Regions from separate parts of the Acidovorax sp. WCS2018Noco2-16 genome, predicted to be linked through region 2. Evidence: riboswitches for the same ligand, from Rfam matches in the RefSeq annotation. Region 2 holds a riboswitch; the other holds the start of a gene.

What was found. A riboswitch is a leader RNA that binds a small molecule or an ion and turns the genes downstream of it on or off. The one in region 2 is predicted to bind S-adenosylhomocysteine.
Region 1: another riboswitch for S-adenosylhomocysteine. It lies ahead of ahcY (adenosylhomocysteinase); the one in region 2 lies ahead of metH (methionine synthase).

Annotation. Positions count from the first base shown of each region.
Region 1 is NZ_JAVTJJ010000009.1:10,389-16,096, reverse strand. Features, by position in the region: gene RQI28_RS15815 (peptide chain release factor 3) at 1-1,224, opposite strand, end outside; gene RQI28_RS15810 (MFS transporter) at 1,435-2,685, shown strand; S-adenosyl-L-homocysteine riboswitch at 2,723-2,805, shown strand; gene ahcY (adenosylhomocysteinase) at 2,889-4,319, shown strand; gene RQI28_RS15800 (TlyA family RNA methyltransferase) at 4,475-5,476, shown strand; gene metF (methylenetetrahydrofolate reductase [NAD(P)H]) at 5,503-5,708, shown strand, end outside.
Region 2 is NZ_JAVTJJ010000003.1:308,856-314,563, reverse strand. Features, by position in the region: gene RQI28_RS10915 (WGR and DUF4132 domain-containing protein) at 1-1,751, opposite strand, end outside; gene RQI28_RS10910 (hypothetical protein) at 2,308-3,063, shown strand; S-adenosyl-L-homocysteine riboswitch at 3,101-3,203, shown strand; gene metH (methionine synthase) at 3,236-5,708, shown strand, end outside.

The DNA.
Region 1 (5,708 bases), on a different contig from region 2:
CTTCAGCACCACGGTCATGAACATTTCTGGCGCAAAGAAGGGCAGGCCGGTGAACTGCAGGTTGGCGCCGTCGGTGATGGTGTCGCCTAGCTGCACTCCGCCGTGCGTGGTAAAGCCGATGATGTCACCTGCATACGCCTCTTCCACCGCTTCGCGGCGCTGGGACATGAAGGTGACGACAGAAGTCGGGCGCAGCTCCTTGGCGGTGCGCTGTACCTTGAGCTTCATGCCCGGGGTATACCGGCCCGAGGCCACACGCACGAACGCGATGCGGTCGCGGTGGTTGGCGTCCATGTTGGCTTGCACCTTGAACACCACCCCCGAAAAGCCTTCGTCCTCAGGCTGAATCGTCTTGACCACCGGCTGCTTGTTGACTTGCAGCGTGCTCACGCGCGGGCCGGGCGAGGGGGCCATGTCGACCAGCGCGTCCAGCACCTCCATCACCCCGAAGTTGTTCACGCCGGAGCCAAAGAATACGGGCGTGAGCTTGCCTGCCAGAAAGGCTTGCTGATCCCAGGCGGGCGATGCGCCTACAGCCAGCTCCATGCTTTCCAGCGCGGTGTCGAACTCAGCGCCGAAGCGCCCGCGCAAGGCGTCTTCATTCGACAGCGGGATAGCTTCAAAGTCTTGCGGACGACGCTCGCTCCCACTCTCGAAGACCGTCATGGCCTTGGTGCGCAGGTTGATGATCCCGCCGAAATGCTTGCCCTGGCCCACGGGCCAGGTCATGGGGCAGCAGGGCATGCCGAGTTCACGCTCGACCTCGTCCATGATGTCCAGCGGGTCGCGCACTTCGCGGTCCATCTTGTTGACGAAGGTGATGATGGGTGTGTCTCGCTGGCGGCAGACTTCAATCAGGCGGCGCGTCTGCGCTTCCACACCGTTGGCAGCGTCGATCACCATCAGGGCCGAATCGACGGCAGTCAGCACTCGGTAGGTGTCTTCCGAAAAGTCCTTGTGGCCGGGCGTGTCGAGCAGGTTGACCACGTGGTCGCGGTAGGCCATCTGCATCACCGAGGACGCGACGGAAATGCCCCGCTGCTTTTCGATTTCCATCCAGTCGCTGGTGGCGTGGCGGCTGGCCTTGCGGCCCTTTACCGCGCCGGCAATCTGGATGGCGCCCGAGAAAAGCAGCAGCTTTTCCGTCAACGTGGTCTTGCCCGCGTCAGGGTGGGAAATGATGGCAAAAGTGCGGCGGCGCCGCGTTTCTGGGGCGTAAGACAAGGGGCAGCTCGGATAGGCGTGTAAAGGCGTGCAGCAGCGCTAGGCGCCCCGCAAGGGCCGTGCGCGTGGGGTGAAGTCACACTGCCGCAGGCCGGAATGGATCGCTGGGATTCTAGCGGCGCAACCCTTGGGCAGGTTCCGAGCCTCTTGTTGGACAGAGCCCGGCAGTCCCGAGCAGAATCGCGACCCACATCCGCTGCGGCGATTTGCATGACGACTTCTTCCCAACGCCCGACTTTGCCCCAAACGACCTTGCCAGCCGGTGCGGAGGTGGGCACGCCCGCGTACCGGCGCATCACCATCGCGTTGTTCTTCGCAGGCTTCGCCACGTTTTCGCTGCTGTATTGCGTGCAGCCGCTGCTGCCGGAATTTGCGCGGCATTTCCAGATCGGTGCGGCGGCCAGCTCCGTAGCGCTCTCGGCCAGCACCGCTGCGCTGGCGGTGTCCATTCTGGTGGCGGGTGTGGTGTCGCAGGCGGTGGGCCGCCGCTGGCTGATGTTCGGCTCGATGGCGCTGGCCGCGCTGTGCAACCTGCTGGCGGGGCTGTCGCCCAACTGGGCCACCATGCTCGCCGCACGTACGCTTGAAGGCGTGCTGCTGGGCGGGGTGCCCGCCGTGGCCATGGCGTACCTGGCCGAAGAAATCGACACGCGCGGCCTGGGCTTCGCCATGGGGCTGTACATCGGCGGCACCGCGTTTGGCGGCATGGTCGGCCGGGTGGGCGTAGGGCTTTTGACCGATGCCTTCGGCTGGCGCCAGGCAATGGTCATCGTCAGCGTGATCGACCTGCTGGTCGCCATCGGCTTCGTGTTGTTGCTGCCGCCTTCTCGGCGTTTCGTTCGTGCGGCAAGCGGGGGCGTGCGCCAGCAGGCCCGCATCTGGCGTGACCATTTGCGCAATCCGGTACTGCCCCTGCTGATTGCGGTGGGATGCCTGCTGGTGGGTCCACTGGTGTCGGTTTTCAACCTGGTGAGCTTTCGCCTGTCGTCGCCAGTGTTCGGGCTGGGGCAGGCCGAGATCGGGCTGATCTTCTGCGCCTATCTGCTGGGCATGTGCGCGTCGCCCTGGGCGGGCGCGCTGGCCGACCGGCTGGGCCGCCCGGTGGTGCTGATCGGCTGTGTGTTGCTCATGGCCGCCGGCGTGCTGCTGACCTTGCCTGCGCACCTGGCTGCGATGATCGCCGGCATCTGCCTGATCACCCTCGGCTTCTTCGGCGGGCATGCGGTGGTCAGCGGCTGGGTGGGCGCGGCGGCACTGCATTCCAAGGGCCATGCATCGTCGATATACCTGTTGGCCTATTACATGGCCTCCAGCGTTCTGGGCGTGGTGGCGGGTGGGTTCTGGGAAAAGGGCCAGTGGCCCGCGGTGGTGCTGTTCTGCATGGCCTTGCTCATGCTGGCCCTGGGGGGTGCCGTGCGGCTGAGAGCTGCCGGCCCCCATCACACCCGCGCCAGCGATTGACCCGGGCAGGCACCAGCGGGTTTTGTACAATACGCGCCTTTCCGAGGAGCGTTGCAGCGTCACCCAACAGCGGGGCGTGAGGCTCGGAAGCCGGTATCTTCGCAACGACGCTCACCCACGCTGTTCCGGTGCGGTGAGTGACTGCCTTCATCTCTTGCCCCGGCTCGCGTGGTTTTCATACCCATCCTTGATTGGAGAAAACCATGAGCGCAGTTCTCAAGCCACAAGCCGACCAGGCCATCACCGACATTTCCCTTGCCGCCTGGGGCCGCAAGGAAATCCGCATTGCCGAAACCGAGATGCCCGGCCTGATGGCCATCCGCGAAGAGTTCGCCGCCGGCCAGCCGCTGAAGGGCGCTCGCATCACCGGCTCGCTGCACATGACGATCCAGACCGCTGTGCTGATCGAAACCCTGCAGGCCCTGGGCGCTGACGTGCGCTGGGCATCGTGCAACATCTTTTCCACGCAAGACCATGCTGCAGCCGCCATCGCCGCCGCGGGAACGCCGGTCTTCGCCATCAAGGGCGAGTCGCTGGAAGACTACTGGGACTACACCCACCGCATCTTCGACTTTGCGCCTAAGGGCAGTGCGGGCGAAGGCCCCAACATGATTCTGGACGACGGCGGCGATGCCACGCTGCTGATGCACCTGGGCCAGCGCGCCGAGAAAGACGCGTCCCTGGTAGCCGGCAATGGCGCTAGCGAAGAAGAGCGCATTCTGTTCGCCTCTATCCGCAAGAAGCTGTCGGAAGATGCGACCTGGTACACGCGCAAGTCGGCCGAGATCATCGGCGTGACGGAAGAAACCACCACCGGCGTGCACCGCCTGAACGAGATGTCCGCCAAGGGCACGCTGCTGTTCCGCGCGATCAACGTGAACGATTCGGTCACCAAGTCCAAGTTCGACAACCTGTACGGCTGCCGCGAATCGCTGGTGGATGGCATCAAGCGCGCGACAGACGTGATGATCGCCGGCAAGGTCGCCGTGGTGGCCGGCTATGGCGACGTGGGCAAGGGCTCCGCCCAGGCGCTGCGCGCATTGAGCGCCCAGGTGTGGGTCACCGAGATCGACCCCATCAACGCCTTGCAGGCCGCGATGGAAGGCTACCGCGTGGTGACGATGGACTACGCCGCCGACAAGGCCGACATCTTCGTGACCACGACGGGCAACAAGGACATCATCACCCATGACACGATGGCGAAGATGAAGGACCAGGCCATCGTCTGCAACATCGGCCACTTCGACAACGAGATCGACGTCGCGTCGATCGAGAAGTACGAATGGGAAGAGATCAAGCCCCAGGTGGACCACATCACCTTCCCGGACGGCAAGAAGATCATTCTGCTGGCCAAGGGCCGCCTGGTGAACCTGGGCTGCGGCACGGGCCACCCCAGCTTCGTGATGTCGTCGTCGTTCGCCAACCAGACCATCGCGCAGATCGAGCTGTTCACCAAGCCGGGCGACTATGAAGTCGGCAAGGTCTACGTGCTGCCCAAGCTGCTGGACGAGAAGGTCGCGCGCCTGCACCTGAAGAAGGTCGGCGCCGTGCTGACCGAGCTGACGGACACGCAGGCCGCGTACATCGGCGTGAGCAAGAGCGGCCCTTACAAGCCCGACACGTACCGCTACTGATCGCAGGGCGGATCGGTGGCGACAGGCCGGCAAGCCCTTGGTGGCCTGCCGGCCTGTGGCTTGGTTGATAATTGATTTGCTATAAAAATAATAGCTAATAGCGCTTGATGGATAAGCGCTAGAGGCCTATTTGACTCTAAAAAAAGGATGGGTGCATGCGCGCAGACGTGTATCTGGTGGACAAGGGCCACGCGACGACCCGGTCGCAGGCGCAGCGCCTGATCGCCGCCGGTGTGCAGTGGCGGCTGGCGGCCAGCCTGCCCTGGCACAAGGTGGCCAAGAACGGCGACGACATTCCAGAAATCGCCGAAGTGCAGCTGCTGGACCAATCCGAAGCGCGGTACCTGTCGCGCGGCGGCCTGAAGCTCGAAGGCGCGCTGCAGACCACCGGCCTGCAGGTGGCCGGCTGGCGCTGTCTGGACGTGGGCCAGAGCACCGGCGGTTTCACCGACTGCCTGTTGCAGCAGGGCGCTGTGCAGGTGATCGGCGTGGACGTGGGCCACAGCCAGCTGCACGACAGCCTGCGGCAAGACCCGCGCGTGGTGGCAGTCGAAGGCCTGAACGCCCGTTCCGTAACGGCCGCATCGCTGCGGGAGGCCTGCGAAGACGCGTTGTCCGAGCAGGTCGAGCAAGACCCGGACGACAACGACACCCAGCCCGAGGCGCCCTACAGCTGGATGCGCAACGGCGGCCTGGTCGACGAAGCGTACGACGACAGCGACGACGCCAAGGAACACGACGTGGAGGCCTTCAAGGCCGAGCGTTCAGCCAGGGCGCGTGCCCGTGCCCAGGGCGCCTTGCCCACCGTGCGCCGCCGGCGTGCGGGGCTGGAACAGGTCGACGTCACCCCGGTGTTCGACCTGGTGACGGGCGACGTGTCGTTTATCTCGCTCACGCTGATCCTGCCTGCCGTGGCGCCTCTGCTGAAGGCCGGTGGCGACCTGCTCATGCTGGTCAAGCCGCAGTTCGAGCTGCAGCCCGGCCAGGTCGGCAAGGGCGGCATCGTGCGCGACGTGGCGATGTACCCGCTGGTCGAGCAGCGCATCCGCGACTGCTGCGCGGCCGAGGGCCTTCAGGTGCTGGGCTGGTACGACAGCGCGGTCGATGGCGGCGACGGCAACCGCGAGTTCTTCATTCACGCAAGGAGTGCGGCTTGAACATCACTACCACTACCACCACCAGCATGACCGATGCGCCCGCCGCATCGGCGGCCAGATCGGGAGCGTTCCCGGTCAGCTTCGAATTCTTTCCGCCCAAGACGCCCGAGGGTGCCGAGAAGCTGCGCACCGTGCGCCAGCAGCTCTACGCCCGCCGGCCCGAATTCTGTTCGGTGACCTACGGCGCCGGCGGCTCCACGCAGGAAGGCACGTTCAGCACTGTGCGAGAGAT
Region 2 (5,708 bases):
AGCAGGCGAGTGAGACTGGGCGTGAGCAGCCCGGCGTCCTTGCCGCCGGCGGCGACCAGACGCGACAGCGCGACCAAAGCCGCCTGGGGCCAGCGGTCCACCGCCAGCGACAGGCGCGCGAGCGCGCTCTTGGAACTGCTGGCCACCTTGGCCAGCGCCGTGACCGCCTCGGGCATGCCGATGGCGGCGAGCGCGTCCCCGGCTTCGTCGGTGGCGGCGCCCTTTTCCAGCACGGCGATGGCCTCCACGCCACGCTCCAGCACGGCGGTGGCCACCATCTGCGTGTGGCCCCAGAAGCTGGTGGAATAGCTGGTGCGCACCTTCGCCGCCTGCGCTATGGCCGCCGGGTCGGTGGCGGTCAGCAGCAGCCAGTGCAGCGTCTCCGGCGTGTCCTTCTCGGCACCCAGGCGAAGCGCCAGGGCGTTCGACAGCTCGGGCCGGTCCGGCAGCAGCAGCGCCAGCACGGGCTGGCGAGCGGGCAGCAGTTGCGGCAAGGCGGCTTCGATGCGGTCGGCGCAGGTGGTCCAGTCGGCCTCGCCGGCCGCGGCCAGGTGACTGCGCAGGGCCGATTCGGCCTGGCCCAGCGGGCCGCGCCAGCCATTGCTCACCGCATGGGTCACGGTAGACGCGAGGCTGCTGCTGCGCGTCTTGGTCTTGTGGTCGTAATCGGTCTTGACCTGCACGCGCTGCGCGGCAAGCCAGATGTCCACCGCCCGCGGCAGGCCGTAGCGCGCGACCAGATAGTCGACCACCGCCTCACCGGGCTCGCTGTCGCCGTAGTAACCGGTGGTGTGCAGCGCCAAGCTCAGCAGCAGCGCGTCGGCCTCGGCATCTTCGGGCGGCTCGATGAGTTGCAGACGGTCCAGCACGCGCTGCGCGGCAGCACGCAAGGCGGCGTCGCTGGCGCTGATGTCCAGGGTGGCCTGCGTCTTCTGCTTGACCAGCAGCCAGGCCGCCGCCGGGCTGGTGGACCTCACGGCCTTGGGGAAACGGCGCGAGGCAAAGGCCGCGACCTGCATCTCAGGCGTGATCCGCAGCGGCTCGCCCTGCGCCAGCCAGGGCGGCATGCCTTCGGGCACCGGATCGTCGCAGGCCGGCCCCGAGGCGCCGGAGCCCGCCGCGGCCGCATGGGCCGCCATCGCCGCGGCCCAGTCACCCATCTTGCGGGCGTACTCGGCCGAGTCCTCACGCACCTCGGCCGTGGCGCCCCAGCCATAGATCACGCCGCTGGACTTGAGCCGGTCGAAGGCCATGGCCGCGCCCTGCTCGCTCACTCCGTACTGCCGCTTGAGCCCGGCAGCCGAGAGCTTCTCGCCCACCTTGAGCGTGCCGTCGGCGATCTGCAGGCGCGCGGCTTCGTAGGCACGCTCGCACTGCGCATCGAGGCTTTCGGCGGGCGGGACCGGCTCCGCCGCCGCAGGGGTAGAAGCCGCGCGGCTCGCCGTTGGCACACTGGTCTGGGCCCGCTTGTCGGCCTGCGCCGCAGGCGCGGGTGACTTCACCTGGGGCGGGGCCTCGGTCTTGCCGATGCTGGCCTCGGCCGCCACGCCAGCCTCCTTGTAGCCCTTGCTGGTCTTCTCGCTCACCAGCTTGTTCAGCGCGGTGGCGGCCTTGGGGCCATCGTCGAAGGATTTGGTCTGACTCTGGCCCGCGGTGCCGATACGGCCCCATCGGATGTTCAGTTCACTGCCTGCCTGCTCAATTTCCCAGAACTTGCTGGAATTGCCCTCGATCAGCTCGAAACGACGCATGCCTTTGCTCTTCCTTTGTCAGAAATGCCAGGGACCCCGGGGACAGCCTGCCCCGCAGAAGCAGGCAAGCATAGTGGGCAAGCGTGACGCCATAGCAAGCGGAAGCGTCAGAAAATGTAGCAACAGAAACGGTCCAATGGCCGTCACGGCATGCAAGACCTTGATGGAAAAGCAGCCCGGCCGGTGACTCCGTTGGCAATCTTGTCGAGCGTGGCGTCGGTATGCGCGATTCCCGCCAGCAAAAGAAGGAAGGCCGCCGCGGTGGGCAGCGCAAGAGCGACGGGAAGCAAAAGAGGTGCGCATGGCAAGGAGTCCGGATCAGCCCGGTTTCCCACGCCAGGTAGCGGCGCGCGGCGTCCAGGTACCGACTCGGCGCCGGGCAGGGCCATCTTGCGATGCTTCGCGGCCTTGCTGCCGTCCAGCGGCACCAGGGGCTCGCCCGCCTGCTGGCGGTGGTGCAGTTCCTGCGCGCTGATAAGTTTTTCAACGATTCTTAGCCGGCTATGCAGAAGGCAGTGCGCGGGCCGGGCGTGTCGATAATGCGGCGCACATGCTGATGCCTTTTCCTTCCCGCCGATGCCTGCTGGGGCAGGGCTGCGCGCTCGCCGCAACCGCGCTGGCCGGCTGCGGCACGCCCGCGCCCACCGCGCGCGGCGAAGTGCAGGCCGCTGCCGTGGCGCCCACCGAGCTGGCGCAGTCCGACGTGAACCGCATGGCCACGCTGGGCATGCGCGCCAACCTGGACAGCCTCTATCTGCTGATGGACAAGCTCTACCGCCGCAACCCGGCCGAATGGCGCAAGGGCCAGGCTCCCGGCCAGTTGCCGGGCCGCATCCTGGCGGGCCAGCGCGTGCGCACCGCCATCGAGCAGCGCGAGGCCTGGCCGCCGCTGCAGGGCCGCCAGGACATTGCCGCGCTGGCCCTGGCGCTCAGCCCTGAATTCACCGGCGACCGCGTGGCAGCGGTCATCTACGCCACGGCCGACATGATCGTCACCGCGCATGGCGGCAAGACCGAGTTCTTCCTGATCGACAGCCTGGACGCGCAGCACCTCTACAACGCCGCGCGCAACGTGGAAAGCGCCGTGTGGCTGATCGCGCAGCGGCGCGACGCGGCGGGCAGGCCTTTGCTGCTGGCCGACGAAATCACCGCCGATGCACGCAACCTGAGCTTCGAGCGCGAGTTCGGCAAGGTCATCGCCCGGCTGGACCTGCTGGCCGGCGTGGTGGCCGAGAAGTACCGGCGCGCGGCCATCAGCTACGTGCAGGGGCTGATGGGCGGCACCTTTCTGCAGTTCCTGCCGGTGCGCTGAAAAACCGCGCGGGGTGCGGCGGCGCTTAAAATTCGCCGCCCCCGAGGAGCGTTGCAGCGCCCGCCCAATTCCCGATCAAGGACATGGCGGCGTCAGGCTCGGGCTGGCAGTGGCCTTGCACCCAACGACGCTCACCTGTTTCATCCCCGAACCGATTGCACAGGTGAGCCTGATGTCCGCTGTTTCCGTCCCTCCCATGAAGCTGTCCGGCCTGGAGCCCGTCTCCATTGGCGAGGGCACGCTGTTCGTCAACATCGGCGAGCGCACCAACGTCACCGGCTCCAAGGCCTTCGCCCGCATGATCCTGAACGGGCAGTACGAAGAAGCCCTGGCCGTCGCCCGCCAGCAGGTGGAGAACGGCGCCCAGGTCATCGACATCAACATGGACGAGGCCATGCTCGACAGCAAGGCGGCCATGGTGCGCTTTCTGCAGCTCATTGCCTCCGAGCCCGACATCGCGCGCGTACCCATCATGGTCGACAGCTCCAAGTGGGAGGTGATCGAGGCCGGCCTGCGCTGCGTGCAGGGCAAGGGCATCGTCAACTCCATCTCCATGAAGGAGGGCATCGACAAGTTCAAGCACGAGGCACGCCTGGTGCGCCGCTATGGCGCCGCTGCCGTGGTCATGGCCTTCGACGAGAAGGGCCAGGCCGACACCTACGAGCGCAAGATCGAGATCTGCGAGCGCGCCTACCGTGTGCTGGTCGACGAGGTGGGCTTTCCGCCCGAGGACATCATCTTCGACCCCAACATCTTCGCGGTGGCCACCGGCATCGAGGAGCACAACAACTACGCGGTCGACTTCATCGAGGCCGTGCGCTGGATCAAGCAGAGCCTGCCCGGCGCCAAGGTCTCGGGCGGCGTCTCCAACGTGAGCTTCAGCTTTCGCGGCAACGACCCGGTGCGCGAGGCCATTCACACCGTGTTCCTGTACCACGCCATCAAGGCGGGCATGGACATGGGCATCGTCAACGCCGGTATGGTCGGCGTGTACGACGACCTGGAGCCCACGCTGCGCGAGCGCGTGGAGGACGTGGTGCTCAACCGCCGCCCCGATGCGGGCGAGCGCCTGGTCGAGGTGGCCGAGACCGCCAAGAGCGGTGCCAAGGACGAGAGCAAGCGCCTGGAATGGCGCGGCACGCCCGAGGCCCCCAAGACCGTGGGTGAGCGCCTGTCGCATGCGCTGGTGCATGGCATCACCGACTTCATCGTCGAAGACACCGAAGAGGCTTACCAGATCGTGCTGGCCAAGGGCGGGCGCCCGCTGCACGTGATCGAAGGCCCACTGATGGACGGCATGAACATCGTGGGCGACCTGTTCGGCGCCGGCAAGATGTTCTTGCCCCAGGTGGTGAAGAGCGCGCGCGTGATGAAGTCCGCCGTGGCCCACCTGATCCCCTACATCGAGGAAGAAAAGCGCCAGGACGAGCTGGCCGGGCGCGACGTGCGCAGCAAGGGCAAGATCATCATCGCCACCGTCAAAGGCGATGTGCACGACATCGGCAAGAACATCGTCACCGTCGTCTTGCAATGCAACAACTTCGAGGTGGTGAACATGGGCGTGATGGTGCCCTGCCACGAAATTTTGGCGCGCGCCAAGGTCGAAGGGGCGGACATCGTGGGCCTGTCGGGCCTGATCACGCCGAGCCTGGAAGAAATGCAGTACGTGGCCGGTGAGATGCAAAAGGACGACCACTTCCGCATCAAGAAGATCCCGCTGCTCATCGGCGGCGCCACTACCAGCCGCGTTCACACGGCGGTGAAGATCGCGCCCCACTACGAAGGCCCTGTGGTCTACGTGCCCGACGCATCGCGCAGCGTGAGCGTGGCGCAGAGCCTGCTGGGCGACGGCGTGCAGAACTATGTCGACGAACTCAACGCCGACTACGACAAGGTGCGCACGCAGCACGCCAACAAGAAGCAGACCCCGCTGTGGTCGCTGGCCAAGATCCGCGCCAACAAGACCCCGGTGGACTGGGCTGCGTTCAAGCCCACCGTGCCGCGCGCGCTGGGCCGGCGCGTGTTCAAGAACTTCGACCTGGCCGAGCTGGCCCGCTACATCGACTGGGGCCCGTTCTTCCAGACCTGGGACCTGGCCGGGCCGTACCCCGCCATCCTGACCGACGAGGTCGTGGGCGTAGAGGCCATGCGCGTGTTCGCCGACGCGCAGGCCATGCTGAAAAAGATCATCGAAGGCCGCTGGCTCACCGCCAGCGGCGTGATGGGCCTGTACCCCGCCAACAGCGTGAACGACGACGACATCGAGTTCTACACCGACGAGACGCGCACCGAGGTCGCAATGACCTGGTACGGCATGCGCCAGCAAGCCGAAAAGCACACCATCGACGGCGTGACCCGGCCCAGCCGCTGCCTGGCCGACTTCGTCGCGCCCAAGGCCAGCGGCATCGCCGACTATGCCGGCATGTTCGCCGTGACGGCGGGCTTAGGGATCGAGAAGAAGGAAAAGGCGTTCATCGACGCGCTGGACGACTACTCCGCCATCCTATTCAAGAGCCTGGCCGACCGCTTGGCCGAAGCCTTTGCCGAAGCCTTGCACCACCGCGTGCGCACCGACCTGTGGGGCTACGCTGCCGGCGAAGCATTGAGCAACGACGACATGATTGCCGAAAAGTACGCGGGCATCC